Regions from separate parts of the Psychrobacillus sp. FSL K6-2365 genome, predicted to be linked through region 1. Evidence: riboswitches for the same ligand, from Rfam matches in the RefSeq annotation. Region 1 holds a riboswitch; each other region holds the start of a gene.
The links. Region 1 has a riboswitch for S-adenosylmethionine ahead of metA (homoserine O-acetyltransferase MetA). Riboswitches for the same ligand answer to the same signal wherever they lie in the genome.
Positions count from the first base shown of each region.

Region 2: linked by a shared signal. The riboswitch ahead of mtnW (2,3-diketo-5-methylthiopentyl-1-phosphate enolase) and the one ahead of metA (homoserine O-acetyltransferase MetA) in region 1 are both predicted to bind S-adenosylmethionine.
Region 3: linked by a shared signal. The riboswitch ahead of MKY29_RS03280 (methionine biosynthesis PLP-dependent protein) and the one ahead of metA (homoserine O-acetyltransferase MetA) in region 1 are both predicted to bind S-adenosylmethionine.
Region 4: linked by a shared signal. The riboswitch ahead of MKY29_RS15310 (methionine ABC transporter ATP-binding protein) and the one ahead of metA (homoserine O-acetyltransferase MetA) in region 1 are both predicted to bind S-adenosylmethionine.

Region 1 covers NZ_JBBOOO010000001.1:1,929,737-1,938,055, forward strand. Annotated here, with positions in the region: gene MKY29_RS09225 (methyl-accepting chemotaxis protein) at 103-2,109, shown strand; SAM riboswitch class I at 2,175-2,282, shown strand; gene metA (homoserine O-acetyltransferase MetA) at 2,358-3,266, shown strand; gene MKY29_RS09235 (hypothetical protein) at 3,288-3,518, shown strand; gene MKY29_RS09240 (LysM peptidoglycan-binding domain-containing protein) at 3,692-5,206, opposite strand; gene MKY29_RS09245 (hypothetical protein) at 5,751-6,992, opposite strand; gene MKY29_RS09250 (DUF1572 family protein) at 7,186-7,698, shown strand; gene MKY29_RS09255 (GrpB family protein) at 7,867-8,250, shown strand; gene MKY29_RS09260 (histidine phosphatase family protein) at 8,257-8,319, shown strand, end outside.
Region 2 covers NZ_JBBOOO010000001.1:4,243,647-4,251,965, reverse strand. Annotated here, with positions in the region: gene MKY29_RS21560 (hypothetical protein) at 1-704, shown strand, start outside; gene MKY29_RS21555 (1,2-dihydroxy-3-keto-5-methylthiopentene dioxygenase) at 803-1,336, opposite strand; gene MKY29_RS21550 (methylthioribulose 1-phosphate dehydratase) at 1,352-1,966, opposite strand; gene MKY29_RS21545 (2-hydroxy-3-keto-5-methylthiopentenyl-1-phosphate phosphatase) at 1,963-2,628, opposite strand; gene mtnW (2,3-diketo-5-methylthiopentyl-1-phosphate enolase) at 2,630-3,847, opposite strand; SAM riboswitch class I at 3,960-4,064, opposite strand; SAM riboswitch class I at 4,221-4,377, shown strand; gene mtnK (S-methyl-5-thioribose kinase) at 4,453-5,661, shown strand; gene mtnA (S-methyl-5-thioribose-1-phosphate isomerase) at 5,639-6,706, shown strand; gene MKY29_RS21525 (sugar ABC transporter substrate-binding protein) at 6,696-7,778, shown strand; gene MKY29_RS21520 (sugar ABC transporter ATP-binding protein) at 7,836-8,319, shown strand, end outside.
Region 3 covers NZ_JBBOOO010000001.1:634,441-642,759, reverse strand. Annotated here, with positions in the region: gene MKY29_RS03305 (aldehyde dehydrogenase family protein) at 1-671, opposite strand, end outside; gene MKY29_RS03300 (TIGR00266 family protein) at 830-1,636, shown strand; gene MKY29_RS03295 (DUF2798 domain-containing protein) at 1,726-2,241, opposite strand; gene MKY29_RS03290 (TetR/AcrR family transcriptional regulator) at 2,293-2,853, opposite strand; gene MKY29_RS03285 (C4-dicarboxylate ABC transporter) at 3,075-3,275, shown strand; SAM riboswitch class I at 3,361-3,467, shown strand; gene MKY29_RS03280 (methionine biosynthesis PLP-dependent protein) at 3,550-4,674, shown strand; gene metC (cystathionine beta-lyase) at 4,667-5,860, shown strand; gene MKY29_RS03270 (hypothetical protein) at 6,068-6,373, shown strand; gene MKY29_RS03265 (acyl-CoA dehydrogenase family protein) at 6,477-7,625, opposite strand; gene MKY29_RS03260 (thiolase family protein) at 7,637-8,319, opposite strand, start outside.
Region 4 covers NZ_JBBOOO010000001.1:3,050,847-3,059,165, forward strand. Annotated here, with positions in the region: gene MKY29_RS15290 (dicarboxylate/amino acid:cation symporter) at 1-1,090, opposite strand, end outside; gene MKY29_RS15295 (nuclease-related domain-containing protein) at 1,196-2,113, opposite strand; gene MKY29_RS15300 (MetQ/NlpA family ABC transporter substrate-binding protein) at 2,667-3,473, opposite strand; gene MKY29_RS15305 (methionine ABC transporter permease) at 3,536-4,204, opposite strand; gene MKY29_RS15310 (methionine ABC transporter ATP-binding protein) at 4,197-5,222, opposite strand; SAM riboswitch class I at 5,432-5,536, opposite strand; gene MKY29_RS15315 (thioredoxin family protein) at 5,572-5,892, opposite strand; gene MKY29_RS15320 (toprim domain-containing protein) at 5,904-6,254, opposite strand; gene gcvH (glycine cleavage system protein GcvH) at 6,329-6,709, opposite strand; gene MKY29_RS15330 (arsenate reductase family protein) at 6,783-7,145, opposite strand; gene MKY29_RS15335 (acyl-CoA dehydrogenase family protein) at 8,315-8,319, opposite strand, start outside.

The DNA.
Region 1 (8,319 bases):
CATTAATATTCTCTCATTGTGCCGATATAATAGTATAAATATACTTATATATGGAATATTCATATCGGAGCATATTCAATACATAGAGAAGGAAGATGAGTAATGCGTAAATCTATAAAGTGGAAAATAATTATTGCTGTTATGGCTCTAATTATTGTAAGTATGGCACCATTAATAACCATTAGTACGAACACTATTAGTAAAAAGATGGAAAAAGACTTAATTGATCAAAGCCAAGTTATAGTTCAAGAAATGTCAACATCAATTCAGAATTATTTAGCTACATATGAAAAAGGGCTTATTCAATTATCAACTTCAAATGATATTGTAGATTTTCATAATAGTGCTAAAGCAACTGATGGAGTTTTAGCCAAGAAATTAGAGAAACAATTAGATACTAAATTTAATGAATTTGTTTCATTATATGACGCTGTAGCTTCAGTCTACATAGCTTTACCTGATAAATCGATTGAAATTATCCCAGAAGCAGACCTAGGAGCAGATTTTGATCCTACTTCAAGGGAATGGTATTTAAATGCAGTTTCAAATAAAGACAGTTTCAGCTGGTCTAAACCTTTTGTAGATGCTTCTACTGGAGAATATGCAATTTCTGGTGCAAAAGCTGTTATTAGAGATGGCCAAGTGGTTGGTGTATTAGCCATTGATATTCTATTATCCAAATTAACAGAAACGTTAGCAAACAATGAGTTAGGTTATGAAGGTTATCCAATTATTGTGGATGCAGATGGTAATGCTATAGTTCATCCCACTTTATTTGGTGAAAACATATCTGAGAATTCATCAGTTAAAAAAATGCTATCTAGTTCCTTGGAAAGTGGAAATGTGACTGACGGAACGGAGAGTACTAATACAATTACTGTATTTACAACTTTACCAGAATTGGATTGGAAAATAGGAGCTGTTTATGAGGAAAATAAGATAAACGAAACAGCAGACAGTATACGTACAATGATAATAATAATTGTTTTAGCCATTGAGGCAATCATATTTATCGTATTATATTTCATGATTAGCGCTATTTTAAAACCAATCGGCCAACTAAAAAAATTAATGGATTCTATTGCTGATGGAGATTTAACTGTACAAGCGAATATAGGGTCTAAGGACGAAATTGGTCAACTTGCTACAAACTTCAACAAAATGTCTAGCAGTATGAATGAAATTATTCAGGTTGTAAAAGAGTCCGCAAATAACGTGCAGTCAAATTCTGAAAATTTAAGTGCTGTAGCTGAAGAAACAAATGCTTCTGCGGAACAAGTGTCATTAGCTGTTAGTGAAATTGCAGAAGGTGCATCTAAATCAGCAGAAGATGCTGGTGAAGTAACAGAGAGTTCCGTGCACTTAAGCGAGCAAATCAATCTCATTAACGAAAAATCAATAACGATGACTGATATAGCTACTAAAGCAAATTTAATGAATACAAATGGTCAAAACCAAATGAGTGAATTGAAAACTTCTTTCCAAAACTGGGAGTCTAATCTTACCTCCATGTCTACATTGTTTACAACTTTAGAAGTTAGAGTAAAAGCGATTGGCAGTGTTATGGAAACCATTATGGAAATCTCATCACAAACGAATCTCCTCGCACTGAATGCAAGTATTGAAGCGGCCCGTGCAGGTGAGCATGGAAAGGGCTTTGCGGTCGTTGCGGATGAGGTGCGAAAGCTTGCAGAACAATCTGCTAAAGCCACAGAGGAAGTAAAACAAACTATTACGGAGCTACAAAGTGAATCCCATATTGTAGGGGAGCAAATGACAGACACCATCAAAACATTCCGCGAACAAGGTTCTGTTGTAACTGATACTGAGTTAACATTTAGTGAAATATCAATATTGATGAATAGTTTACAAACATCTATTGATGCAGTTTCAGCAGAAATTGAACAGGTTTCCAACTATAAAGATCAGGTAGTAGATACTATTCAAGTGATGGCTGCAACTTCAGAACAAACTGCAGCAGCCTGTGAAGAAGTGAGTGCGTCTTCTGATGAGCAGTTACGAGCGATTCAGTCGGTTGCTGCAGCATCCGAGACCTTAACAGAGCTTAGTGATAAACTTGCGGAAGCAGTAAATCGTTTCAAAGTTTAAAAGAAGTTGAATTATTGGAAAACACATGTTAATATTCTTTAATAAAGAACATTATAATTTAATAACTCTTATCAAGAGAAGCAGAGGGACATGGCCCGTTGAAGCTTCAGCAACCTCTGATTTATCAGAAAGGTGCTAACTCCTACAAGATATAATTTCTTGAAAGATAAGAATCGAGAGCAAAACGTTCACCCTCTTTTCTTATATAAAGGAAAAGAGGGTTTTTAAATTTAAGGGGGAGTACTATTTTGCCGATAAATATACCTAAACAATTACCAGCAGCTGAACTTCTTAAAAAAGAGAAAATATTTATCATGGATACCGATCGAGCAATAACTCAAGATATACGTCCATTAAACATAATTATTTTGAATCTTATGCCTGAAAAGGAGAAAACCGAACTTCAATTGTTACGATTATTAGGGAATACATCACTCCAAGTAAATGTGACTTTTTTACATATGGCAACACATGATTCCAAAAATGTTAGTAAAACTCATTTAGATACTTTCTATACGACTTTTGAGGATATCAAACACAGAAAATTTGATGGAATGATTATTACAGGTGCTCCAATTGAGCATTTACCATTCGAGGATGTTAATTATTGGCCTGAAATGACTGAAATAATGGAATGGTCCAAAACGCATGTGACCTCTGTTCTTCATATTTGTTGGGGAGCGCAGGCAGCGCTTTATCATCATTATAGTATTGGTAAATTCGACCTACCCAAAAAATGTTTTGGTGTATTTAGTCATCGGTTATCCGATCCAACCATTCAATTAGTACGAGGATTTAATGATGAATTTTATGCACCTGTATCTCGTTACACGGCTGTGTTATACGACGAGATTAAACAAGACCCTCGACTGATATTGCTTTCCAATTCGGAAGATGCAGGTGTTTTCCTAGTAATATCTAAAGATAAAAAGCATATTATGATTACTGGTCACTTAGAGTATGATGCAACAACACTTGCAGATGAATACCAAAGAGATATATCAAAAGGTGTGGAGATTGATGTTCCAGAAAATTATTTTCCAAACAATGATCCATCACAAAAGCCAATGAACTCATGGCGGTCACATACACATTTGCTATTTTCCAATTGGTTGAATTATTATGTTTACCAAGAAACACCTTATGAATGGGAATAACTTTACAAAGTTGGTGTAGCTATGAATATTAGGTGGAAAAGAGAAGAAATAATTTTTGAAACATTGTATGAAGCCGATGTTTGGGCCGATTCTTTAGCAAATGAAATTTACGGAAGAATTTACGATGGATATATAACCTCAGACTACAAAATTGCTTATTCTCTTGCTTTTAGATTAGCTTCGATAGACACATTTAGAGTCAATACTCAGCAGGATGGATTAAATATATATAAAGTATGGGTGACTACCTAATCTGAAAAATAAGATTCAGGATTGAAGATGAGAGGGTAAGGTTCCAGTCAACTCGTAATTTAGAGAAAGACTGGGTGCTTTTACTTTTAGTGGAAAATTAAAACAACCTGAGTTCATCTAAATATAGACTCAGGTTGAAAATTGTTATTAAATTTTAGGGTTTCACACTCCATTTATTTGTTGAAATGGTGTATATTCCAAATATCAGGTGTTTCAGAGCCGATATACCAAGCAGCTGCTCCACCTAAGTTAAATTGGTTAGCAAGGTCTATACGAAGTTTGATAGATTGTTTATCCTCTACCCATATTTGGTGCTTATCCCCGTTTGCAGTAAATTCCACATAATTTTGCTGGGTATTTTGATCCCAAACTTTTATAAGATTTTTTGAAGAGATAATTTGTTCAACCTCACCCATTGTACGGTCGATACTTTTCACTTTTTTTGTCGTTAAATTAGTAATCCATTCTCTTGTGTAGAAAGGTACCGCCAAGATAATCTTGTGAGATGGTACGTCTTCCAGTAACAGTTCAATACCTTCTTGAACCCATGGCATAGAAGCTACAGACCCCGCTATTGGACTACCTCCCCAATGCTCATCATACCCCATCATAATGATATAGTCAGCAACCTGACCTAACGCATAACGGTCTATACTGCCAGACCAAAAAGGATCCTTGTTTTCGCGAGTAACGTCTACAGATACTTTAATTCCGTGTGGATGAAGAGCGTTTTTAAGTTCGGTTACGAAGCGGATAAAATCTTGCTTGTTTTTCGGATCGATGTTTTCAAAGTCCACATTTATTCCATCGCTTTTTGTTTGAACTAAAGAATTTTTAAGCGTTGACACTAATTTTTTGCGTTTTTCAGGATTACTTAATACCAAGTCAGTTAAAACTGGGTCGAATTTATTTCCAATTAGGGGCCAAACTTTCTTGCCTTTGTTATGTGCATCTTTCAGATAATTTGTGTCAGCTGTAATTAAAACAAAATTACCTGTGTTATTTAAAGTATACCATCTTGGTGACACCACATTTAAATTAGAGTGCTTCAATTGTTGTGAATAATTTTGCGAACTTCCGTTATACTTCCATCCCATTACGATTCGTTGCTGGTTCGTTTGTTTTAAAAGTGATTTATTAACCCAGCCTTTTTTACCACCCAACAACTGAATTTGTACGTAATAATCGGGAATGTTTAATTTTTGACCGACAATTAGGTTTGAAGATTGTAGTCTGTTCAACTTAGTTAAATCATTTATAGTTACATTGAATTTTTCAGAAATCTTCCATAAAGTATCACCATTTATAACAGTATATAGTGTATGTGTTTGTGGAATTATTAATTTCTGTCCAATTCGAATTTCTGCTGAAGATAGCTTATTTGTCTCTTGAAGTGCACTAAGTGGAATCCCGTATTGGTTTGAAATTTTCCATAATGTATTTCCAGGACTTACAGTATGCACTATAACGGTAGATGAGTCTCCTGATGCAGTAGATAGGACAGGGAATTCTTCTCCTTTTTTTAAAGTGGTGATAACAGTCGAACCTTGTTTTGGTAAACTTAATACGCTAACGTTATCTATTTGAACAGTCCCCACTGTAAGTGAACTACCAGTGGCTGTACTTTGTATAGGGTGAGAGCTTAGAAATAAGACAAATATAATAAAAATAGGAAGTACTTTTTTCACTTAAACCCATTCTCCTCTAGTTTGAAAGTAGTATTATAACTTTCATATATTACTATGTTTATAAATTAATAGATACAGGTACTTTGTGGTAAGTTCACCAATACAAAATGGGCGACAATAAGAAATGCTTATTAACATGCGGAATCTGTGAAATGCCCACAAAAAAAGCCAACTTCCAAATAAGTTGGCTTTCAGCTTGAAGACAAAAGTATTTTTATAAACTGCTATGAGTAATAATAAATATCTTTAAAGAGGTTGCTTTATCTAAATAAAAGTATTTATAGTGGAAACCTTTAAGGAGTTGTTTATAAGGCAAGGACCACCACGAAGACTCCTGTTGGAACAACTTGACCAATGTCTTTGCGACGAGTAACCGCAGGAGCATATGTTTTCACCGTGACGAGGAGGCTGAAGCCAAGCCCACGGAAAGCGAAGTGGTGGTCCTTGCAGATTTTAGTATACAACTCTATGCACCAAAAATTGAGTTTCTCTACAGTCTGAAAGCCAACTTCCAAATAAGTTGGTTTTTACTTTTTCCTATATATTAACTACGTTGGTCAGATATGGTTGCATTATTATTAGCTGCACTAAGAGCTTGAAGATTATCATATGGTGGTCCGGAAGTTGTACCGGCAAATAATACTATATCAAACTCATTCATTGGAATACCCCATGAGTTGCCCACAAAAGTAGTGAAAGCTCTGTCTACTAAGAAAGCGCCTTTTGTGTTATATACTACATTATTATCTATCTCGCCAGTTACATTTGGATTAATGTATATCCCGGTTCGTAATGAATAAAACGTATTTCCCTCAACGACAATGTTTATCCCGCCTTGTGATACTACTGCCCGGTTTACAACCCAGTTTGACATTGGCAATGCTTGTGGTGGACCAAATATCGTATTATTTAATAAGTTTGTATTTGTACCACCAATTTGGATGAATTCCTTTGCATATGGAATATCACTAGTTATTGTTAGACCGTTAATTGTAGTATCAGTTGCAGTAATTAATAAGGCTATAATATCTGCTTGAAGAAGAAGAGTTGTTCCAGGTTCTCCTAATAAGGTTATTCCCATTTTGTTAACTAAAATTTGGGAAGTGATTGGATATGTGCCACTTAAAATATGCACGGTTCCTCCAGGATTAACAGCTGCAATTCCATCGGTAATAGTTCCAAAAGGATTTGCAATACTCCCATCTCCTCCAACTGCTCCTGCACTTACGTAAATATTGTTTGGATCAACAAGCTCATTTATTGCTGCATCTAGGGATGCTTGGACACTTGCAATGGAAGTGTAACCCCCAACAGGTCTAGTATTTAGCAATACTCCTGCTACTTCATCTCTCTGAGCTTCAGAAAGAGCGTTATAAGCTGTTAAATTTAGCCCCAAACTAGGATCTTCAATTGCTGCCCTTATTTCTGCTAATGTTTGAGCATCATTAACCGCGTCCAGAAATATATTGGAACCAGATAATACATAATCTGTTTGTACTTGTGAAATAGTTATTGTGTCATTTGTATTAAGAAGATTGTCTAACTCACTCATTTGAGCTGTTACAAATTTTACTGAACTGAAAAGATCACCTTCATAAATTGTAAAGATTGTTAGTCCATTTAAAAATATATTTGTGTCGCTACCATAGGTAACACTCTCTGTTTCACCAGGCTCTAGTGTAAATGTTACGGTTCCATCCTGGTTGTACGGGAATTCTCCTTCACGAACAAAGAGTGTAATTTGAAATGCTGCTAATGTGTTATTGATAAATATTTTTTCTACCATTCAATTTCCTCCTTTCTTTTACTAGTATGAATACTAGAATTAGTAGAAAGACAAATTCTCTTTCTCTATTGCATAATATGGAAATTGATAAATTATGAATAGGCCATCTAATTTATGTTCATTGAATATTCAAGGATATATATAGTTTTTCTGAATATTTACTTTATAATAAAAAGAAAAGGAGTGGATTATTTTGAACGATATATCTTCTATACACATTGATTTTATGCGAGTAGTTAGGAAGAAGTTTTTAGATTTGATGAAGGATACAGAAAAAGCAGTTGTTCAGATGGAAGAAGATAAGCTATTTTGGGCACCAAATAATCATTCCAATAGTGTAGAGGTAATCATTAAGCATTTGAGTGGAAATCTGGTTTCACGATGGACAGACTTTTTGACGACAGATGGTGAAAAAACTACTAGAAATCGGGACAAAGAATTTGAAAGTACAATTGAAACTCGTGAAGAATTGATGGAAATTTGGTCGGAGGGGTGTCAGGTGTTTTTGAGTGCTCTTGATACTATTAAATCGGAACATCTGCTCCAAACCATTTATATTAGAAATGAGCCGCATACTGTAATGGAAGCTGTTATAAGAAGTCTTTCTCATACTTCCTCCCATGTTGGTCAAGTGATATACATTGCCAAACAAACAACTACTGAAGAGAAATGGACCACATTATCTATTCCCAAAAAACAAAGTTAATATTGGAGGATTTCTACTGGAGCTAGGATTAGAAAAAAAAGAAGTGAAGTTATTTCCTTAAACAGCTGAATGGAAAAAAGAGTTTAACAGAGTAAAGCAACAAATTATTGTTGTTACAAGACTTGGAGAAACCGAATTCAGCATATAGGAAGTACTGCCATAACTAACATGTCTGCAAAGCCAATCATAGATATATTAGTGGGAGTAGATGATATTGCAAATATAGATAAGTCTGTATTTAAAGCCCTACAAAATATTGGATTTCTAAGACTGAGAGTAGAAAGACCGGGTGAAATAGTTCTTGCTATGTTTACAGATGGTACATATGAAATAAAAACACATTTCATTCATATGATTGAATATGAAAATGAATTATGGATAAACCAACTATTCTTTCATAATTATTTAAATTCCAACGCTAAAGCTAGAGATGAATACCGAATGATCAAAGTAAACAGTGCAAAACTAAAGGATATTAATATAAATTTGTATACAGATTTGAAAGAACCATTTGTAAAAAGAATATTTAATAAGCGAATTAATAAGGGGTGAATAGAAATGATAACAAATTTATATTTTGTTCGGCATGCGCACTCTAATTATTCAGCTGATGAGTTAGGT
Region 2 (8,319 bases), 2.3 Mb from region 1:
AAAAAGATCAGGAATACTGGCTTGTGGATCAACTAAAAGTATCTTATGTTCCAAACATTGATTACTTAATTGCATTTGATAAAATATTAGCAGAGTGGAAAGAAGAAAAAGTAGCATATTTATCACTATTAATAGATGAAGAGAATGAGGACTGGATCTTCAAGCGTCGGTTTAAAAAAGTGTCTTCTATTGTAGAATACACAAAGACATTGGAAGGACCATTTATAAGTTCTGGTAGCTTTCAAGTACAATCTCTTTCCGATAGTCATATGACTGATTTGGCTTTTGCTACATTGTACGATTCATGTAGGAGTGGTTCAGCTAACAAAAATAATATATTTACTATCAATCAAATAATGGAATCACTTGAAAGTGAAATAGGTGTTAAGTGGCGAGACCATTGCTTTATCTTTTCTCAAAATGCAATGAACTACGGTATTAGTATTCCACATATTGAACAAGGGACTACTGATGAGGGAAGAATGTTTTACTTTGGGGTTGTACCAGAACAACGATGCAAAGGATACGGAACGATATTTCATGCTATTTCATTAGAACTCTTGGAAAATTTTGGTGCGAAGGTATATGTGGGAAGCACAGATACAAATAACAAGCCCATGAGACGTATTTTTGAGGCTAATGGATGTATATTACGAGATATAAAAGGAATTTACCGAATAGACATAAAAAAGTGGAATTCATAAAATGAGTCCACTTTTTTTGTTTTAGAAAGAAATAGCCGCAGAAGCAGTAATTGACTACCTTATCGTTATTCATTTATTCCTAGGGTAAGTAGGTATTTTTATTGTTCTACTACTTCATCTTGGTAAACTGGAACCCATCCCTCTGTTGTTACAAAAATGCGAACAGCAACAACTTTACGATCCTCAGATAATGTGAAGTAGTGTGTAATATTCTCGGGCACAGATATCAAATCACCAGGTGAAAGATGAACTTCAAAGTAGCGTTCATCCTTGCCTTGTATGATGAAGACACCGTGACCACTTACAATATAACGAACTTCATCGTCGGTATGAAGGTGCTTTCGTTCGAAATTTTTTAACAGTTCGTCTAGGTTAGGGTTAGAGTCAGATAGAGAAATAATATCGGCGGACTGGTACCCGCGACGAGTTGAGATGTCGTCTATTTCACTTTTGAAAGCTTTTAGAATCTCTTGCTTTTCATCGTCGTCTAAGTTAAATTTTTCACGAAGGTTTTCTGGTAACTTGTCTATATCCCAATGTTCATAAATTACTTCCTGACTTTCTAAAAATGCTTCTACCTCGTTTTGTGCTTCAATTGTTTCACTTGTTTCTTGGATTTTAATAATAGCCATCAAGAATCTTCCTTTCTATTTTAAGTGTATTTGGTGTAATGCTAATTGATACTGAAATAAAAACTCACAAGCTTCTAGTAATTTTTTTGCCTCAAACCCATCTTTTCCCCAAACAGTTATACCATGGTTACGAATAAGGATTACTCCTTTGTCAGCAGAAATATAAGTTGTAAACACTTCCGCAAGTTTGGGAATATGAGCGTAGTTAGGAATAATTGGTATGGAGAGTATTGCATCTTCTTCCCACATACCAAAAGCTTTAATGAGTTCAATGCCTTGAAAATCTACTGAACCTTTATCACCGTACAACTCAGAGATAACGTTATTTGCAACTGTATGGATGTGAAGACTGCAAGCAGCATTTGTTTCTCGATATATTGCACAATGGAGTAATGTTTCAGCAGATGGTTTTAAAGGAGTATTTTCTACTGGTTTTCCAGTAGCATCAACAAGCAAAAAGTCTTCCGATGTCCTCTTTTTTTTATCTTTACCACTTGCAGTTACTAGAAACTCCAAAGGATTATCACGTACTTTAATAGCGAGGTTTCCACTAGTTCCCATAAACCAATCTCTTGCAGCGAGTTCATCTTTTATGTCCGCAAGTTCATCCCATTTATCTTGTAATGTCATAATTTCACGCCTAACCTAGCGTTCATAATGTCTATCACATCGTGGAAGTTTTCAAAAGGTTCATAGGGAATATTTAATTCCTCACACTTTTCGATTAAGAAATCCCTTGCAATAATGATATCTCCTAATTTTGCCGCTTCTAAATCGGTAATGGAATCCCCAATTACAACACTCATAGCATCTTGGTCAAGAAGTGTACGAATAATAGATGGTTTACAACAACCACATCCTTGGCTAGTACATTGTTCATCACAACTATGTGGAAACTCAATGTGAATTGTATCCTTAGAAAAATCGGATACATTACAATAAACTCCTGCAAATGGCCTGAAAGGTTCTAGTAGTTCATGGACGAAAAAGTCTATACCACCACTTACGATGTAAAGTGGGATGTTATGATTTTTTGTAAAAGATACAAATTCACTAAAACCATCGCGGATGACAGCCTGTTCAAGTACAAAAGAAATAATTTCATCTTTTGATTCAATAGGGAGGAGAGAGAACATCTTTGCTACACCATCTCGTATGGAAATACGTTGACTTAAAATATCCTCTTTAATTGGAGTCCATTCGGGTGGAGCGAATTTTTCCATGATTGCCATAATGTTATCTTGATTGGTTATAGTTCCATCGAAGTCACAAAAAACTACAAGTTTACTCATATTATAACCCCCATAATTCAAGTGCAGTTTTTAACTCACTATGTTGTTTTGCTGCTTGTACTAATGGAATTTCTTCTAAAACAGCTGTTACTGCCTGCCTAAAAGCCAAACCGCCCCCAGTTGCACCGGCTGGATGACCATGTATACCACCTCCAGCATTAATAATGCTATCGATTCCATAGTCATTCATTAAAAGGGGTACGAGACCCGGGTGAATGCCTGCAGATGGAACTGGAAAGCTTTGTTTAACTTTACTGGCTTTTGTTAGTTCTTCACCTAAAGAAAGAGCTATAGACTTTTCTAGTGCAACACTGCCATAAGGAGAAGGGAATAATGAAAAGTCTGCTCCTGCATAACGAGTAAGTTTTCCTAGAACAAGTGATGTTGAAACTCCATAATATGCTGAGGAAGTGAATGCTCCACTATAAGCTGGATGTGCCATAAGTGGCAATTGAATTTCATCGTCTTCTGCTAACATCTGAAGGGCATCTAATCCGTAAGTATGAACATTAAATAAAAGTGCATCTGCCCCAAGTTCTCGGGCTTTTTTGGCCTTATCTTTTAATTCAAATGTACGTCCTGATAAATTTACTGCATATAAAGTACGATGTCCTGTCTCTTCATACACCTGTCTCAATACTTCTCGTCCAGTAGCAATACGTGATTCAAAAGAAGTTAGTGGATTATCAAATAGGATTTCGTCATCTTTTACAAGGTCAACTCCACCATATGCCTGTTGTTTAAGTTGTTCTGCTAAATATTCTATGTCTCTTCCAATGACTCCTTTGAATATGCTCATGATTAGCGGACGTTCATAAACTCCTAATTTTTCTCGAACACCCTTAATGCCAAAGCGTGGTCCGGGGAAATGGGACAAAAGATTCGTATCGAATTCTAAATCTAATAACTTCACTTCACCGTCTAGGGATAGTTTGCCATAGACCGTTGTTAATATTGCTGGAATATCAGTAGAAAAATTTGCAGCAGGGTAGAATATTTTAATTTCTGCTTTTATTTTTTCAGGGTGAAAGGGGTGCTGGATATCCTTGGATTCGGTAACGGATATTACATTTCCTTTATGTTTTTTTAACTGTTCTTGTTCTAACAAAGCTAAGTCAGTCCAAGAACCAATAGTCAATCCAAGTGCAATATCTTCTGCCTTTTTTTCAAAAGAGCCAGATTTTCCATATAGTTGATAGTGCGCAGTGATTCCGCTCATTTTTTCACTCCTAACTAAAATAAATGCGCAAGCGCCTATGTAGCCCAGACTAGCGCTGACCAGATAACATAAAAAACCTCTTCAAATAAGAAGAGGTTAATAGTTTAACAACTTCTTATTTCTCAGCCTTTTGGCTGCAAGAATTAGCACCGTGTTCAAAAATGAATCGGTTGCCGGGTATCATAGGGCTTGTCCCTCCACCTGCTCTAAATAAGAAAAATATTCAGTTGATGTTTAATAAATTATATTGATTATTCCATGCAATAAAACTTCTGTCAACAAGAAAATTAAAAAGTATATATATTCAAAATACTGTTGACATAACTTTTTCTATTATGCTAGGATTCTAATCAAACATCATACTTGTACCGCACTCTTATCAAGAGCAGGCAGAGGGATAATGGCCCGATGACGCCCAGCAACCGACCGTAATACCGTTGTGAGACGGGGCGCTTTATGCGCCGGAATGTAAGATTCCGTAAGGCACGGTGCTAATTCCATCAGAAAGTTTACTTTCTGAGAGATAAGAGGTTCAGAATCTCTTATTCTTGGCCTCTTTCTTTTGGAAAGAGGTTTTTTATTTTGAGAATGAAAGGAAGAATTAAATGGCGGTAGTAGCGACAAAACAATATCAATTATTAACACCAGAATCTGCAATTTCTCTAGCAAGCGAATTATCTTTGTTCCCGAATACAGCTAAATTAACTTGCGAAGAAATTGGTGATGGAAATCTAAATTATGTTTTTCTTATAACAGATCAAACGAGTGGCAGTGGAGTTATTATTAAACAGGCCTTGCCCTATGCAAAAGTAATAGGGGAAAGCTGGCCGCTAACTCTAAAAAGGGCAAAAATTGAAGCTAGTGCCTTAAAAAAACATGGAGAATATGCTGCCGATCTAGTTCCAAAAGTCTATGAAACGGATGAAAATTTAGCTATCACAGTCATGGAAGATTTATCTCATCTCACAATCGTACGTGAAGGATTGATAAAAGGTGAGTCCTACCCTAAATTATCGACAGATATAGGGAACTACCTAGCTCTAACACTTTATCATACTTCTGATTTTGCTCTTCACCCCTTTGAGAAAAAAGCGCTTGTAATAGAATTTTCAAATCCGGAATTGTGTAAGATCACAGAGGATTTAATCTTTACCGATCCTTTTTTTGACCATGAAACAAATGACTTTGAACCTGCATTACAAGTCGAAGTAGAAGCAATCTGGAACAACAAATTATTAAAGCTTGAAGTGGCAAAATTAAAAAGAAGTTTTTTAACCGAAGCGGAAGCCTTGCTGCACGGAGATCTCCATACAGGAAGTGTTTTTGCGAGTGAAGTAGAAACTAAAGTGATCGATCCAGAGTTTGCTTTTTACGGTCCTATTGGTTTTGATATAGGATTGTTTTTAGCAAATTTAATAGTCCAATCTATTACCAGAGAAGGCAAACAACGTGATGTCATACATGGTCATATACGAAACACTTGGACCACTTTTTCTACTAAATTTGCAGGTTTTTTGGAACAGAGTGAATTCGATTCATTTAAAGATATAGAGGGATACAATGCATTTTTGCTAGAAAAAATATTCCATGATTCACTAGGATTCGCAGGCTGTGAGCTTATTCGTAGAACAATTGGACTCGCACATGTGAAAGACTTGGACAATATTGAAAACGAAAAGAAACGAATTTTACTAAAAAAACAAACTCTAAAAACTGGAGAAAGATTAATAGTGAGTCGTCAAGAAATAGACTCAATAGATGCAGTAATTGAGTTGCTAGGAGAAATTATTTATGAGTATTCCATTATCGATTAAGTGGGATGGTAAGCAGTTAGTAGTCTTAGATCAACAGAAACTTCCTCATGAAATTGTCTATATAAAACTTGAAGCACTCAAAGATGTTTACGAGGCGATTATTACCTTGAAAGTTCGTGGTGCCCCTGCCATTGGTATTACGGCAGCATATGGATTAGCTATTGAGGCCCAGGGCTATAAAACAAATTCGATGATAGATTTTCTAGCATTACTAAAAAAAGATGCAACATATTTGGGTGAATCCCGGCCAACTGCTGTCAACTTAGTTTGGGCACTTGACCGTTTGTTGACAATAGTGAGTTTAGTAGATAGTGTTTCGGATGCAAAGCAGATATTAATTGAAGAAGCAATAGTAATTCACAAAGAAGATGAGGAGTCCTGTCGGAATATTGGTGAATTTGGACTTTATTTACTAGGTGATAAAACCAAGGTAATGACCATTTGCAATGCGGGTTCTATTGCCACTGCAAAGTATGGTACTGCTTTAGCTCCGTTTCATCTAGGAAAGGAACTTGGCAAAGAGTTTGAAGTATTCGCATGTGAAACTAGACCTGTCTTTCAGGGGGGCAAGCTGACAGTGTGGGAGCTGCAGCAATCAGGAGTCGATGTGACACTTATAACTGATAGTATGGCTGCACACACAATAAGTGCAAAGGGAATAGAAGCAATTATTGTTGGTGCAGACCGGATAGCAAAAAATGGAGATACAGCAAACAAGATAGGAACTCTTAACTTAGCTATTCTTGCTTTCGTATATGGAATTCCATTTTATGTGGCAGCACCATCCTCTACATTTGATTTATCCATAAATAATGGAGTAGAAATTCCAATAGAAGAAAGGAAGGCAGAGGAGATTACACTTATTAACGGCAAGTCTATTGCTCTATCAAATACAAAAGTTTTCAATCCTGCTTTTGATGTGACACCAGCTAAATATATCACTGCCATTATAACGGAAAAAGGAATTATTTATCCAGATTATTGTGATAATATTTCCGCTCAATTAGCGAAATCAATTGAAAAGGAGAAAATTAATGAAAACTAATAAGTATTGGTTGTTATTCACGATTTTGGTTATTGGAGTATTGTTAGGTGCATGTCAACCAAAAGCTGAAGGAGAAGCAAGTACATCATCTAGCAGTAAGGGAGAGGCTTCAGAACATCCGCTAACTGGTAAAAAAATTGCATTAGTTATGCAACAAAATTTAGGGACATTTTCAGCTCAATATATTGAAGGTGTAAAAGAGCAGGTAGAGAAATTTGGTGGAAATGTAACAGTGTTTACTTCTGAAGGGGATTTATCTAAAATGGCCTCCAATTTAGATGCCGCGGTGAATCAAGGAGTAGACGGTATATTAATAGATCACGGTACAAAAGAAGCACTGAACCAAGGAGTAGAGAATGCAGTAGCAAAAGGGGTTCCGGTTGTCGCATTTGATGCAGGAGTAGAAGTCGAAGGGGTAACCTCTTTAGAACAAGGTGATGAAAAAATGGCTAAAATGACGCTAGAGAAGCTAGCGGTAGATTCAAATGGTGATGCGAATATCGTAAAAATATGGGTAGCAGGTTTTGCGCCGATGGAAAGACGACAAATAGCGTATGAGAATTTTCTAGGAGAGAATCCAGGGATTAAAGAAATTGCAACATTCGGTGCAGCCACGCAAAATACAGCTTTAGACACTCAATCACAAATGGAAGCGGTATTAAAAAAATATCCAAATAAAGGTGAAATAACTGCAGTTTGGGCTGCTTGGGACGAGTTTGCAAAGGGTGCAGTTAGAGCGATAGAACAAGCAGGACGTACGGATATTAAGGTATATAGTATCGATATGAGTGATGAAGATTTACAGATGATTCAAAATGACAATAGTCCATGGGTTGCATCGGCAGCAGTAGATCCTAAGGATATCGGTCGTATTCAAGTCCGTTATTTATACCAAAAAATTAACGGTGGGAATGTAGAAGAAAAAGTCGTATTAGAACCAGTTTTTGTTGATGCATCTAAATTACCGGCAGAAACAGTAACGACTAGTGAACTAAGTGACTATATTGAAGGTTGGGGAGCAAGTGATCAGGGTTACACAGATGAATTAAAAGGATTAGAAGAAAACAGATAAAAAAAATTAAGCTGTCCTGTTTTAATAGGGCGGCTTTTTCTAAGAAAGGAGAAATTCATGCTTAATTCTTTTCTTTCCATGAAGGGTATTGATAAATCATTTGGAAAAGTTAATGCCTTGAAAAAAGCGGAATTTCATCTTAAAAAAGGTGAAGTACATGCTTTACTCGGTGTAAACGGCGCTGGGAAAAGTACGCTAATGAAAGTACTCTCGGGTGTGTATGAGCAAGACATGGGAGAAATATTGTTAGAAGGAAGAAAAATACGTATACGTTCTCCTAAAATCGCGAAGGATCTAGGAATTTTTTGTGTATATCAAGAGGTAGATACCGCTATTGTTTTAGAACTCTCAGTTGCAGAAAATATATTACTGGATTCAATTGTTGCTGGAACTAATATGTTTATCTCCAAAAAGAAATTAAATAGCGAAGCGCGGAAAGCCTTGAAGCAGCTACAGGCTGAGGATATTCCAGTAGAAAAACCAGCATTTATGCTGTCTTTAGCAGAAAAGCAGTTGGTTTTAATAGCTCGTGCACTTATTA
Region 3 (8,319 bases), 1.3 Mb from region 1:
GTAAATGAAATAACTTTCACTTCCGGATGCTCAATCATTGCAGTACCTACTTGAGAACCTGATCCAAAAACAACATTAGCAACTCCAGGTGGTAAACCAGCTTCCTCAAAGATTTTAGCCATTTCATATGCCATCATAGGAGTTTCCGTTGCCGGTTTCCAAATGAATGCATTTCCAGCAACAATAGCAGGGAATGATTTCCAAGTAGCAATGGCAACCGGAAAGTTCCAAGGAGTAATGAGTCCCACTACCCCAATAGGTGCTCGGACACTCATCGCAAACTTGTCTGCAAGTTCAGATGGAGTAGTCTCACCAAACAAACGACGACCTTCTCCAGCCATATATAATGCCATATCAATACCTTCTTGTACTTCTCCACGTCCCTCTTCAATCACTTTTCCCATTTCTTTTGTTAATACTTGAGCTAGATGCTCTTTCTTTTCTTTCATTATTCTACCAATCTCATATAAATAATCTGCACGTTTCGGCGCAGGAACGAGTGCCCATTTTTTTTGAGCTTTCACTGCGGCTTCCACTGCAATATTCACATCTTCCATTGTAGATAGCTTAACCTCTGCAAGTTGTTCCCCATTCGCAGGATTAAACACTGGGGTATACTCCGTTCTACCAACATCCTGCCATTTCCCATCAATAAAATTTGTTAACTTCATTCTATTCCCTCTTTTCACTTTAAAATGTAAACGTTTCCATTAATAATACATTCGATAATTATTTGTAAATACCTTTAATAATTTTGAATTTTTAGAATGAAACTTTTTACCTTTCATATCGTATAATTGGGTAATAACAATTTGGGAGGAGCAAGATTATGAATAACCATGAAATAGACTACAAACTATATGGAGACGATATGCAATTTGTAGAAATTGAATTGGATCCAAAAGAAACTGTTGTTGCAGAAGCAGGCAGCTTAATGATGATGGAAGACGGTATTTCAATGGAAACTATTTTCGGCGATGGCTCATCAGGATCGGGTGGTAGCAGTGGCGGACTTATGGGTAAATTAATGGGTGCAGGTAAACGTATGCTTACTGGAGAGAGTTTATTCATGACAACATTCACCAATACTGGTAGTGGCAAAAAACATGTCTACTTCGCATCACCTTACCCTGGAAAGATTATTCCTATGGACTTAAGCCAATACCGCGGAAAAATTATTTGTCAAAAGGATGCATTTCTAGCAGCAGCTAAAGGGGTTACGATTGGCATTGAATTTCAACGTAAGCTAGGTGCAGGTTTCTTTGGTGGTGAAGGTTTCATTATGCAAAAACTTGAGGGTGATGGCCTAGCTTTCGTGCATGCAGGGGGAACTATTCATAGAAAATCACTACAGCAAGGAGAGGTTTTACGAGTAGATACTGGATGTCTCGTAGCAATGACTGCGGATGTAGATTACAATATCGAAATGGTCAAGGGAGTTAAAACAGCCTTATTTGGTGGAGAAGGATTATTCTTCGCTACCCTTCGTGGTCCTGGTACCGTTTGGATCCAATCACTTCCATTTAGCAGATTAGCTAGTAAAGTATTTGCTGCTGCCCCTCAAACACCAGGTGGTGGTTCAAAAGGTGAAGGCAGTATAGCAGGAGGATTATTTGACCTACTGGGTGGAAAATAGAAACAGACATTGAACAATGTCTGCTGATGTTTTAGTTATAGTGAAAAGAAAAAACGCTTAGACAAAATATGTCTGAGCGTTTTTGTTAGTTATTTTGTACTTACAACAGCTTCTGCTTGAGCTTTGCCATCCTGAGATTCATGTAATTTTACCATTGCAAAACGGGCAATAGGTTGAATTACTAAGCTTTCTGCAATAAGTACGATTGCGAAGTTACGCGGCCAATTCGTTAACCAGTTGCTGAAGATTTCCATTCTAAAGCCATTTCCTACAATATCACCAATAAGTGTCATAGCTGCAGACATCCCTAATACGGTAAAAAGAATTCGGAATAAAATTTTGGAGTTGAAGCTATCCGTAGGCTTAGTGAATTTTTTAACTAAAGCTTCTGCAATACGCCCAAAAATAGTTGGTTCAATGATCATAACAATAACCCAAATAATCGGTAGCGCTTTTAAGATGGTTAAAGCAACTTCTCCGTTAAATTCTCCAAAAGAGAGAATGATATTTAAGGAGGTCATGAATATAACCGTAAGTGTTGAGATAATTGTGCCGAATAATAGGCCTTCCTTTGCATTTCTTGGTAGTCTGTTTTCTTGATGCATTTTTTTCTTCCTCTCAAAGTTTAGTAAAGACCTTCGCTTTAAATTCCATTTTTATAGCTTCTCCAACAAGTTCGGTAATAGTTCTGCAATTGTTTTTAAAGGATTCGTAGATTGTTTCGTTAAACAAAGCATCATGGCCCCTTCAATCGAAGCAGTCAACAATAACGATACAGAGGCAGCTGTTTCATCCGAAAAGCCATCGGATAATAGCTTAGCACAGTAGATGCGTTCAATATTTTCATATAACTCACTGCACGCTTTGCGAACTGGTTCACTCATTGTTGCCATTTCACTAACAATACTGCTAAATGTATAGCCAGTAATAGTACCTCTTTTTTCAAAGCTATTTATTAAAGTATCAATCGTTGAAATTATGGCGTCCTTAGTTGTAAGATGCTTACTAAAAATAGCTTCAATATCTGTGGTTATGTCTTCTTTTAGAGCGTGTAAACAAGTTATCAAGAGTTCTTCTTTGCCATCTGGAAAGTGGTGGTAAAGGGCACCCTTTGAAACATTACTAGCTTTTAAAATTTCATTGAGTCCTACAGTTTTGTAACCTTTTTCCTGAAAAAGAATTGTAGCAGTTTCAATCAAGAGTGATTTAGTATCCATAGCTATTTTTCCTCCTAACATACCAACGGGTCTGTTTGTAATTATAACAAATTTTAAGCTACATTCTAATATTTTGTCTATTTAATAAAAGACCAGCATAATGGCCTATCTCTGCAATGAATCTGCAGATTGTTTATGCCCCTCCTCTATACCCTTCATATAATATGTAAAGGGACTTTTCTTCTTGGTGTTCCTACATTATAGGATGGGAGGTGTGGATGTTGGATTCTTCTACAGGATTATGGGTTGGTTTGTTAGGTATAGTCTTAGGGGTACTTGGTTTCTTTTATGCTCCCCTTTGGCTAGGTGCAGGTGCAGTTCTATTAGGGCTCGTAGCTTTAGCTTATTCTCACAAGTTAGTTGTGGGATGGATATCTTTAATACTCGGAGTAATTGTTTTAATACTGACATTTATGTCATAACTTGAAACAAAAAAACGTATTGTATTAATAGCCACTAAGTGTTAAGATTATTTAAATTTAAAATTTTGATAATTTCATATATTTTTTCTTATCCAGAGAGACGGAGGGATTGGCCCTTAGATGTCTCAGCAACCAGCCACGCTTAGGTATGGTGCTAATTCCAATAGACGTATGACGTCTTGAAGATAAGAAGACAAACTTCGATATTTACTTGAGGGTTCTCTTCTTATTAGAGAATCCTCTTTTTTATTTTAATTGTAAAGGATGAATACTTATGACAAAAAACAGTATTGATACACAGTTAGTTCAATTGGGAAATCATAGTGATGAAAAAACCGGGGCGGTAAATCCCCCTATTTATCTCTCCACAGCTTACAAACACAATGGGATTGGGCAGTCTACAGGATACGACTACACACGAACTAAGAACCCGACACGAGCTATTTTAGAGGAAGGAATTGCAAAATTAGAAGGTGGAGATGCTGGCTTTGCCTGTAGTTCTGGTATGGCTGCAATACAATTGGTTTTATCCCTTTTTCGGTCAGGAGATGAGTTAATTGCTCCTGATGATTTGTATGGTGGTACATACCGATTATTCAACCAGTACGCAGATTCATATAATATCCGTACTACTTATACAAAATTTGAATCAGCTGAAGAAGTAAAAGCATTAATAACAGAAAATACAAAAGCCTTATTTATCGAAACACCCACTAACCCTTTAATGCAGAAAATCGACATACAGCTATTTGCGGATATAGCAGAAGAGCATAATCTATTGTTAATCGTAGACAATACATTCTTAACCCCTTATTTACAGCGACCTATTGAATTGGGTGCCCATATTGTCATCCATAGTGGCACAAAATATATTGGGGGACATAACGATGTACTTGCAGGATTGGTGGTAACAAAAGGTACTGATCTAAGTGAACAACTGCAAGTCAACCATAATGCTGCAGGCGCTGTCCTTTCTCCTTTCGATTCTTGGTTGTTAATAAGAGGATTAAAAACACTTCATCTACGTATGAAGCAGCATGATTTAAATGCAAAAAGAATTACTGAATTTTTAAAGAAGGAATCTGCTGTTAAGGATGTGTTATATCCAGGAGTTGGCGGAATGTTATCCTTCCGTTTACAAAAAAGCGAATGGGTGGCTCCTTTCCTAAAGAATTTGAGACTGATTGTATTTGCTGAAAGTCTTGGTGGTGTAGAGAGCTTTATCACGTATCCTACTACACAAACACATGCCGATATACCTGAAGAGGAACGGAATGCACGAGGAGTTGATAATAGTCTCCTTCGTTTTTCGGTTGGGATTGAAGAAGTAGAAGATTTAATCGCAGATTTAAAACAAGTATTAAATACATTAGAAAGCGAGGTCATAATTAATGAGTGATTACAAAGAGTCGTTGGAGACTAGTATAATTGTTGCCTCTACACGCGGAGATTCGGAGATAAAAACTGGATCTGTAAATGTTCCTATCTATTTATCCTCCACTTTCCATCAAGAAAGCTTTGATGATTTTGGACCTTATGACTATAGTCGATCGGGAAATCCTACAAGAGACGCACTCGAAAAAACGATTGCTGAATTAGAGGGGGGGACTAGAGGATTGGCATTTGCATCAGGAATTGCGGCAATTTCTTCTGCATTTATGCTTTTGTCTTCAGGCGATCATATCGTTATTACAGAAGACGTATACGGTGGAACCTTTCGTTTTGTTACAGAAGTATTGCCTCGTTTTGGTATTGAGCACAGTTTTGCAGATTTTACGAATGTGGAAGCAATTGCAAGTGCAATGCAATCAAATACAAAACTGATTTACATCGAGACCCCTTCGAATCCATGCTTAGGTATTACTGATATTACCGCTGTCGTGGAGCTTGCAAAATCCAATGCTTGTTTAACCTTCTTAGACAATACATTTATGACACCGTTATATCAGCGTCCATTAGATTTAGGAATTGATATCGTCTTACATAGTGCAACAAAATTTTTATCTGGGCATAGCGATATTATTGCAGGACTTGCGGTTATAAAAGACGAGGAGTTAGGTAAGCGTTTAGCATTTATCCAAAACTCATTTGGTGCTATTTTAGGTGCGCAAGATTCATTTTCTCTCATTCAAGGTATCAAAACATTAAATGTCCGTTTTGAAAAATCCGCTCAGTCTGCCCAAAAAATTGCAAACTATCTAAATCGGCATGATTTGGTGGAGAATGTCTTTTTCCCTGGACTTTCCACTCATCCAGGATACGAAACGCATAACAAGCAATCGAGTAGTGCTGGTGCTGTCCTTTCCTTCTGTTTACCGAATAAATCCACCGCTAAGGCATTTGTTGAAAACGTTAAAATTCCTGTATTTGCGGTAAGTTTAGGCGGAGTAGAATCCATTCTCTCCCATCCAGCTCAAATGTCTCACGCCGCGATGCCCAAGTCGGAACGAGATAAACGCGGAATAACAGATGGATTACTACGTTTTTCAGTCGGATTAGAGAATGTTAATGATTTAATAGCTGATTTTGAACAAGCGCTAGAAATTGCTTCAAAACAATATGAGAAAGTAGGAATACACATTTAAACATTGGCATATGGAATATTTTAATCTTATAAAGTATAGATCAATGAACTCACTAAATTAAGACAATTATAGCTTTTATCTTGCTTTACTTGTACCTCCCTAAACAAAAGAATATTAAACCTACTTAGATATACCCTTCGTGTTTTAGACATTCTGTGCTGGGTAAATAGATTGTAGAGGTTATATAATATGAAGGAGGTATTTAAAATGGGAAATCAACAGTACGAACATGCAACAGATGAGGTAGTAGAAGAAAGTGGAGCCTATACATGTGAGGCCGGAATTACTAAAAGATTAAATAAGGGCGATAAATTCCCTTCTTGTCCAGAATCGGAAGTAGCAACTTATTGGAAACACGCAGAAGGACATCATCACAATTCTGGTGAACCAGTAACTGAATCTGGCACATATATAGATGAGGATGGCGATGAAATGGAATTAGAAGAAGGAGCTACATTCCCTAATTGTCCAAAAGCAGGAACACCTACACAATGGAGACATGCCGGGAACTAAGCACACATACTTGAGATGAATCTAATAAAGCGTGACACATTGAAATAATCATCCAATGTGTCACGCTTTATTTTTGATGTAATCTACTTTTGTCAAACAAACCTTATAAACCTAGGTTCTTAGAAATAATCACTTTCATTATTTCATTTGTCCCGGCGTAAATAGAAGCTACTGGAATGTCCCGATATCTTCTTGCAATCTTATACTCTTCCATATAACCATATCCACCATGCAATTGCATGCATTCAATCGAAATTTCTCTTGCAGTTTCGGTAAGCCAATATTTGGCCATCGATACTTTAGTAACTACTTCTTTACCTGCAATATGCTCCTCAATTAATGACTCCAAAAATGATTTTCCAAGCTCAATTTTTGTTGCCATTTCGGCTATTTTAAATTGGGTATTTTGAAAGGATGATATGGGCCTTCCAAAAGCTTTACGAGACTTTATATACTCCATTGTCATTTCTAGCATATCCTCTGAAGCAATTTGGGCGGAAATTGCTACTACTAATCTTTCTTGTTGTAGTTTCTCCATCAAATAACTGAAGCCTTTTCCCTCTTCTCCGATTAAATTAGAAATAGGAATACGACAATCCTCGAAGTATAGCTCTGCAGTGTCCTGAGCATGTAATCCTACCTTTTCTAACTTACGGCCTCTGTTAAATCCTAAAGTCCCCTCTTCCACAATAACTAAACTAATACCTTGGTGTCTTGGTTCTGCTGTAGGATTAGTTTTCACTACTACTAAAAACAAGTTACCATTAACTCCATTAGTTATAAATGTCTTTTGCCCATTTAAAACGTAAACATCTCCATCGCGAATTGCTGTTGTTTGTATATTAGCCAAATCTGAACCTGCTCCCGGCTCTGTCATAGCAATTCCAGTGATATAATCTGAAGTTATACACCCTGGCAGCCATCGTTGCTTTTGCTCTTGCGTGCCAAAAGACTCTATATAAGGAACGACGATATCATTATGCAATCCAACACCTACAAGACTTGAACCGATTCTTTCTAATTCCTCTGAAATAATTACACCAAAACTAAAATCTAAACCGAGACCACCATATTCTTCCTCGACCTGTGGACATAAATACCCCATCTCGGCTAGTTTCCGCCAAAAACTCTTTGGAATTAGGCGTTCCTTTTCCCATGAATCATAATTAGGGGCAGCTTCTTTTTGAAGAAAATTTTGTAAAGATTTTCGAAATATCACATGCTCATCTGTCTCAAATCTATATCTTCCCACTGCTAGACCTCCTATTCAATTCTTTCAATAATTGTGGCATTTGCCATACCCATACCCTCGCAAATAGCAAGAAGACCATAGCGCCCACCAATCCGTTCTAGTCTGTGAAGCATTGTTACTAATAGCTTTGTTCCTGTAGCTCCTAACGGATGACCTAAAGCTATTGCTCCTCCATCTGGATTTAACTTTTCCGGATTAGCACCTGTATCTTTAAGCCATACTAATGGTACCTGCGCAAATGCTTCATTGACTTCATATGTGTCCATATCTTCAATTGTAAGACCAGCTTTTAAAAGCACTTTTTTCGTTGCTTCTATTGGACCAGTTAACATTAACGTTGGGTCAGATCCCGTCACACTGCGAGCTACTATACGGGCTTTTGGTTTTAGTCCTAGCTCATCTGCCTTTTTACGAGACATCAATAGAACTGCAGAAGCTCCGTCACTCATTTGACTGGCGTTTCCAGCAGTAATCACTCCATTTTCATCAAAGACAGGTTTTAACCCACTCAGTACTTCAACAGTAGATCCTTCACGGGGGCCTTCATCGATTGCAAAGCTTTTTAACGAGCCATTTGCTTGCTGCACTTCTACTGGTACAATTTCTTTATCAAAATGACCTTTTTCTATTGCATCCAAAGCTTTTGCATGACTTTCAGAAGAATACTTATCTAGTTCCTCACGTGTTAAACTCC
Region 4 (8,319 bases), 1.1 Mb from region 1:
TTCCAAAGCTGTCCTGTGCAATGTATAGTGCAATCATTAATCCAATCATTGCCCCGTTGAATCCAAGCATTGTTTCCAATAATCCCAGTGCCGCCATAACTGCTCCACCTGGAACTCCAGGAGCTGCAATCATCGTTACACCAAGCATAAATATAAAAGGTGCAAATGAAGATAGCATAATATCCTGTCCATTTATAAGCAATACACCGATTGAACAAGAGACAAGTGTAATCGTGCTACCTGACAAGTGAATTGTTGCAAATAGAGGAATCGTAAAGTTTGTCACTTTAGCAGATGCACCAGTTTGTTGTACCTGCTTTAGCGTCACCGGAATTGTTGCAGCTGATGACTGTGTACCTAAAGCTGTAAAATAAGCTGGGGACATTGTTTTTAAGAGTTTCAAAGGGTTTTTCCCAGTTACCGTACCAGCTGCTGTATATTGTAATAAAAGCATGACAAGATGCAGCGCAATAATCATGACAAACACGACTCCAAAAACCGATAAAACCTTAGCCACTTGTCCACCGTACGCCATATTCATAAAGATTCCAAAAATATGTATCGGTAATAATGGGATAATAACATAAGAGATTACCTTCTCAATAATCTCGCTAAACTCTTCAAATGCATTTTGTAACATGTTTCCTTTTAGTTTGGAAATCCCAATCCCCATAATGAATGAGAAAACTAATGCTGTCATTATATCCATCATCGGAGGTATCGGCATTTCAAATAAGCCCCCAATTAAAAATTCTTCCGGATTCTCTAACTTAACACTCTCTTTACCACCTATAAGCTTAGGCAGTAAATTTGATGCGACAAAAAATGCTATCAAGCCTGCTACAATGGTAGATAAATAGGCAATTCCCGTAGAAATACCAAGTAATCTACCAGAACCCTTTCCAAGCTTAGCTATCCCTGGAACAATAAACCCAATAATAATGAAAGGAACAATAAACCCTAAAAAGGCACTAAAAATACTATTAAAAGTAGCCATTATCTCTACCACTATTTTAGGGACAACTAGTCCCAATAAAACACCAAATACTATCGCTATCACTATTCGCGGCAATAACCCAAACTTCTTCATAAGATGTCCTCCTCATATGCACAAATGTATTATTAATAACATTTATACACTTTAGCACAGTCACTTATTAAAGTGAATAGGATTAGTAGTATACATAATATTCTATTAACATTTTTTTGAACTGTAGTTCGTGTAGTAAGTATTAGAGCCTTTTCCGTATTTTACTAAGTCAGAGCTTGATAGAATTCTTTTTGCTTCATACCTGTTGTTTAAAAGTAGAAACTCTCTACATTCTTTATTAGTAATAGTTTCTTTACAGAGCGAAAAATAAGTGGAAACTGCTTTTTTGTGTGCATATGAATTGTTTTCTTTACAAGTAGGACAATACCAAGTTCGGGCTATTTTCTGCATTCCAATAAATCCGCAGCTTTCACATTTTACTCCGAGCTTTAAATCTTTAAGTGAAATTGAGAAATGTTCGATAAGAGGAATGGATGGAGGCGAATAGGTACTTCTTAGAATTACTTCTTTTATTTTCTCCATTTCTTTTTGACTTAGGGTTGAACTATTTTCGGGGAAATGTCGTAGGTAGGAACGCATTTCATTCCTATACATTATTTTAACGCCGCTGACTGAATGTTTAACAAAACTATTACGAGACGCAAAGATTACTACACCATGAATTGGGACTGAAATATTATACTGGAGGAAGAACTGAGAAAGTTGATATTTATATTCATTCAACTGATTTGCGGGGCAAGGATATTTAGTTATTCTTCCATCCTCTTTTCGTTGGATAAGTTGTGATGGATTAGTCGAAAACTCTAATTCCCCAATGATGTTTTTTACTTCAAGAATTACTACTCCATATGGGGTTATTATCAGGAAGTCTAATTCAAATGCAAATTCCGCAAAGAGAAACACCTTGTGAAAAATATAACATCTATATGGAATTTTCATTTGCTCTAGCACTTTGTAAATAACCTCTTCACCATAATCTCCTGCTTTAATAGCACCTATCTCTTTAGAAATTCTTGTATATTGTGGATGTTGCGGAGAAAGTCTTTCTATTAAATCAGACATTCTTGCTACATATTTTGAAGGGAAATACGGTTTAATTATCAAATTATCATCACCTCTTCAACACAATATCACGAATAGTTAGTCTTTTCTAGACTAAATTTTTTTATTGTGCAGATTGGTGAATAAAGAATGCTTGAAAAGCGGTATTGACTCTTTTTAGTGCTCAGTTTCTGCTGGACGGATACCAGACTGGCTCGAGCACTTTGACTACTCGATCGGGCGCTTGCGACTTCTTCTCGGGCGTTCGTCCTACCCCGGGCGGATAACAGGTTAGCCTGGGCACTTAGAATACTCGATCGGGCGGTTGCGAATTCCTCTCGGGCGTTCGTCCTACCCCCGGGCGGATAGCAGGTTGGCCTGGGCGCTTAGAATACTCGAACGGGCGGTTGCGACTTCCTCTCAGGCGTTCGTCCTACCCCCGGGCGGATAGCAGGTTGGTTCGGGCGCTTAAAATACTCGAGCGGGCGGTTGCGACTTCCTTTTGGGCTTTCGCCATTCGCCTGCACAAAAAAAAACAGACACCCGAAGATGTCTGTTTCCTCAAATAATATTATTATTTTACTGGTACTACCGATCCGCCCCACTCGCTTAGGATGAAGTCTTGAATTTCTTCAGATTTCAATGCTTCTACTAAAGCTTTAATCTCTTTATTGTCTTCATCACCTGAGTTTACAGCAATGATATTCACATATGGAGATTCATTAGATTCTTCAATTGCAATAGAATCTTCTAATGGATTGATACCAGCGTCTATTGCGTAGTTAGAGTTGATCAATACTGCATCGCCTTCTTCGTTTTCATATAACTGAACCATCAGTGCTGATTCATAGTTAGCGTCAAATTCAAGATTTTTAGGATTATCAACGATGTCTTTCACTTCAGCTTTTGTTTTGTCAACACCATCTGCTAATTTAATTAGTCCTTTTGCTTCTAACATAGCAAGAATACGACCGTGATCTGCAACAGAGTTACTCATTAGAATTGTTGCACCTTCTGGAAGCTCTTCAATAGAACCGTATTTTTTAGAATATAAACCGATTGGTTCAATATGTATTTCACCAGCGTTAGCAAAATCATATCCAAAATCAGCTTTTTGTGACTCAAAGTAAGGGATATGTTGGAAATAATTCGCATCCAAGTCACCTGAATCTAAATCTTTGTTTGGTAATACATAATCTTGATACGATTCTACAACAAGTTCAATTCCTTGTTCTTCAAGAATTGGTTTAACTTCTTCTAATATAACTGCATGAGGTACGTTCGATGCACCTATTACAAGTTTACTACCCTCTTCTTCTCCGCACGCTGCAAGTGTTAATGCACTCACTGATAATAAAGCTCCAGCTAATAACTTCTTCATTTTCAAATCTCTCCCTTTTTACCTATGTTTTCTATGTGATCGAGTACTCTCGTTTACACCTATTATCGTTTATCTATTTTTGTAGTAATTAAATCGCCTATCCACTGAATTATAAATACCATGATTAATATTAGTATTGTGGCAACAAGTGTTACATCTGTTCTACCTCTTTGGAATCCATCTAAGAATGCTAGCGTTCCTAGTCCCCCAGCACCGATAATACCGGCCATAGCTGTATAACCAACTAGTGAAATCCCCGTAACCGTAATACCTGATACTAATGCGGGCATAGATTCTGGCAATAGAACCTTCCAAATAACAGTAGAAGTTTTAGCGCCCATCGATTTAGCTGCTTCTAGTACTCCTTTATCAATTTCTCGTAGAGCTATCAACACCATACGAGCGTAAAATGGAGCAGCTCCAATAACTAAAGCTGGGAATGCAGCATTTGGCCCACGCATTGTTCCAACTAAAAACTTCGTTAATGGGATTAATAAAATAATCAAAATAATAAATGGAATGGAACGGAATATATTAACGAAAGCTCCTGTTAACCAGTTCGCTAACTTGTTCGCCCATGCTTGATGAGGACTAGTTAAGAAAAGTAAAAGACCGAGCACTAGCCCAATAATTGCTGTCAGTATAGTAGATACTGCAGTCATATATAATGTTTCAACGGTTGCTTCCCACATTTTTGGCCAATCAACATTAGGAAATAAATCATTAATCATTGTTGATCACCTCTGTATTTACTTTTTGTTCATGTATATAGCGGATTGCCTCATCCACCAATAATGCATCTCCTTCTAGTTGAAGGATTAAGGTACCAAATGCGCCATTTTGTGTATGCGAAATATTACCTTGGACAATATTGACTTCTAAATCAAATTGCTTAATAAGTCTCGACAATATTGGTTGTTCTGTTTGCTCTCCAACAAATACTAGCTTTATCAGCTTGCCATTTGGATATAGCTCTTTTAAATGCTGTATTGTTTGTATTGCTTTATTGGAATCACTTACTTGCGAGACAAAACGTTTTGTAATAGGTTGTTGCGGGTTTTGGAATACATCTAGTACTTTTCCTTCTTCTACTACATGACCTTTTTCCATTACTGCAACACGACCGCAAATCTTTTGAATAACCTGCATCTCGTGGGTAATCAAAACAATTGTCAGCCCTAATTTTTCATTGATACTAACTAATAAGTCTAAAATTGAGTCTGTAGTTTCTGGGTCTAACGCAGAGGTTGCTTCATCACAGAGAAGCACTTCTGGACGATTGGCTAATGCCCGCGCAATTCCGACACGTTGTTTTTGTCCTCCTGATAACTGTGAAGGATAATAATGTCCGCGACCTTCTAAACCAACTAAATCAATTAGTTCCTCTACTCTTGAAGAACGTTGTGCTTGTGGAACACCAGCAATTTCTAATGGAAAAGCAATATTTTCCGCAACCGTTCTTGACCATAACAGATTAAAGTGTTGGAAAATCATACTTACCTTTTGTCTTACTTGACGAAGCTTCACTTCATTTATCTTAGTAATATCTTGATTGTTGACGATAATTTGACCCGAAGTTGGCTTTTCTAATCCATTCAATAATCGAATAAGTGTACTCTTTCCTGCACCACTGTATCCAATGATGCCGAAAATTTCACCTTTCTTTATGTCAAGATTCACCTCTTCAACTGCAACGATTGTACCTTGTTTCGTGCTAAATTTTTTCGAAACATTATTTAAACTAATCATGGGAAACTTGCCACCTTTCTACGAAATGCTCAATTGCCTATCTATCTTCAAGAAATATTGTATGAATTTTTAATCCTGCATTTTAAAACTACTCAATGAGTCAACAGTTACTATGTAAATACATATACTTCCCATTTCTATCTAAAAAAACCCTCCTGCAAAAGAGCAGAAGGGTTTTAAGTTATTTATTTTAATAACGTTCATCCATTCTCTCATTTCCCAAAGCAACAGCTTTGCGTGATTTGGCACCATTTCATTTACATGACGGTTGCCGGGCTTCATAGGGCACTTCCCTCCACCACTCTTAATAAGAGTAACACTATTTAATTTGTTGGTATATCGAATGTTATCACACGACTACTTGCTCGTCAATACTTTTTATTGTCTCTAATATAAATGGAACTGATTGAAATGCATATATCTTTTTATATACAGTTCCACCTTTAGCGATTATCAGGCATGGTACGCTTTCAATATGATAATCCATTGCAAAATTCTCTAGATAGTTAATATTTGCTTGGCCAATTGAAAAAGGCATCATCTCTTGTACAACTTGCATCATCTTACTTGCAACTTGGCATGTTCCACATAAGGGTGTATAAATATAGAACATTGTAAGCTGTCCACTGTTCTTATGGTCGTTCCACTGTTCAAGTGTCCATTCATTCACATTACATCATCCTAAAGTAAATATTGTCTCTTCACTTTTATATTAACACTTTTTAATATAGATGCCAAAACTTTGAACGGTGTAGTCGCCACTTCACAATACATTGGATTGGTATATAGATGAATAGCTTCAGGGTATTCTTTCCTGACGATGGAGCGAATTTGCTCGCCTGATCTATCCGCATCTAAAAACGCATAAATAGGAATACCGTCGTAAGGACTTAAAATCTCTTCTAGCTTTACATTGGATATCGTTCCGTTTGTACAAATAATTTCTGTTGATTCATCAAGTAATTTTAAAAGCTTTAATTTATCTGATCTTCCCTCAACTATAATTATTTTTTCACTAAAGACAATAGCCATTCAGCATCTCTCCCAACTATGCCCTTTCCAATATTATATGAAAAAAACGCCGACATTAAGCGGCGTTTTCATAATTATTCTGAAATTAATTCTTCGTATTTTTCTGGAGAAAGTAAACCATCGACTTCCGTTACATCAGCTGGCTCTACAACAATCATCCATGCATTTTCATAAGGGGATTCGTTTACATATTCAGGGTTATCTTCTAATTCTGTATTTACATCTACTACTTTACCGCTTATTGGTGCATACAGTTCAGATACAGTTTTTACAGACTCTACACTACCAAATGGATCTCCTGCTTTAATATCATCTCCGACTTGTGGAAGCTCGACAAACACGATATCTCCAAGCTCTGATTGTGCAAATTCAGTAATACCGATACGGATATTTCCGCCTTCAGTCTTTACCCATTCGTGCTCTGCTGAGTATTTTAAATCTTTAGGTGCGTTCATATATATACCCCTCTCCATTAATAATACATTCATCTACTATATTCACATATTTTTATAGTAAAAACAAGTGACTTTAAGAAGTCTTCCAAACATCCTCAAACTGTTGTTCCTTGAAGCCTAGCGTTAATTTTTCACCATCAAAAACAACTGGACGTTTAATAAGCATTCCATCAGAAGCAAGCAAGGCTAATTGCTCATCTTCTGACATCGTTGGAAGCTTGTCTTTTAGACCAAGTTCTCGATATTTCATACCAGAAGTATTAAAGAATTTTTTGAGTTCTAAGCCACTTACTTCGAACATTTTTTGAAGCAAATCTTTAGTTGGAGGATTTTCAGCTATATGGTTGTCTATGTATTCTATATCATTGTCCTTTAACCATTTGCTCGCTTTTCTACACGTTGTACATTTAGGATAGCCATAATATTGAATAGTCATGTTGTACCACCTTTTTCTTTTTATCATACATAATAGTGTAAGAGATGAGCAATCATTTTGAACGGTGACTAAGGATTCAACCTCGAATTAAGAAATTAAGACTCAAAAAAAATGCCCACCCTTTAAGTTCAAAACCTGTTTCCAACGTTTCCGAAATGCTCTGGACTAACTTGTTGCTATATTATTGCCGATTGAATTTTTAGTGATGCTGGTTGGTTGTGACGTCCGTCACAACCAACCAGCATCATTTTTTTCGGTAATTTTATGGCGCTTATCTGTCCGTCGCTCTTCTACAACTTCTAGAAACACGTTAGTGCATTTTTGGATAACTAGAGAAAAGCTACTTTCCTATTCATGGAGCAGGCCCCCGAAGATACAATTTCGGGGGCTCTAACGCTACTCTATACGATAGATACCGTCTATTTTTATGTCGTATACTTTTTTATTAGTTGAAGAAATCCATAAGAAATGCCCTAATTAAAAATTTTTGATAACAAATCCAGAGCCTCTACATTGCATGCAATCCTCTGTATTCTATATCAACAGGAAGACTGATTTTATATACTCAAGATGCATAAATATCCTTATATCTAATGAATGATTTGGTCTTAATTTATCTTTACTTGCTCTCACCTATTGTTTACTCGCTCATTTCTGTGGCTTACTTGCGGTCGTAAACGATTTACTTGCTCTAGGCCTATATTTACTTGCGGACTTTTACCTTTTACACGCGGAGTGGATAATTTTACTAAATTTCATTACTCATTCACAGCCAAAATCTGTAGAATTGAATGACTAATAGTTGCTTTCCACTCAATTTGTCGACTGCAATTGATAGTGTCTTTAGATGCCCCTGCATATTTAACGTGTTTTTCATAAAGGCTTGATTTTAATTGATGAATAATGACTACACACTTAATTGATTGTAGTGGAAAGCGGCGACTCCAGCAGGATAAGCGAGAAAGTCGAGACCCACAGGGAGGATTCATAAATACGAAAGATTTAATACATCGTGTGTCGTTAATTTGTGAACGGAATCCCATTGTCCCGAGGAGGCTCGGCCTCGCCTGCGGAAAGCGTCCGCTTGCAACGAAAATCAACTGTATTATTATTAATTAGGGATAAATAAAAAAGCCGATCTACTAGAATCGGCTTTTTCGTTTATTTGATTAAA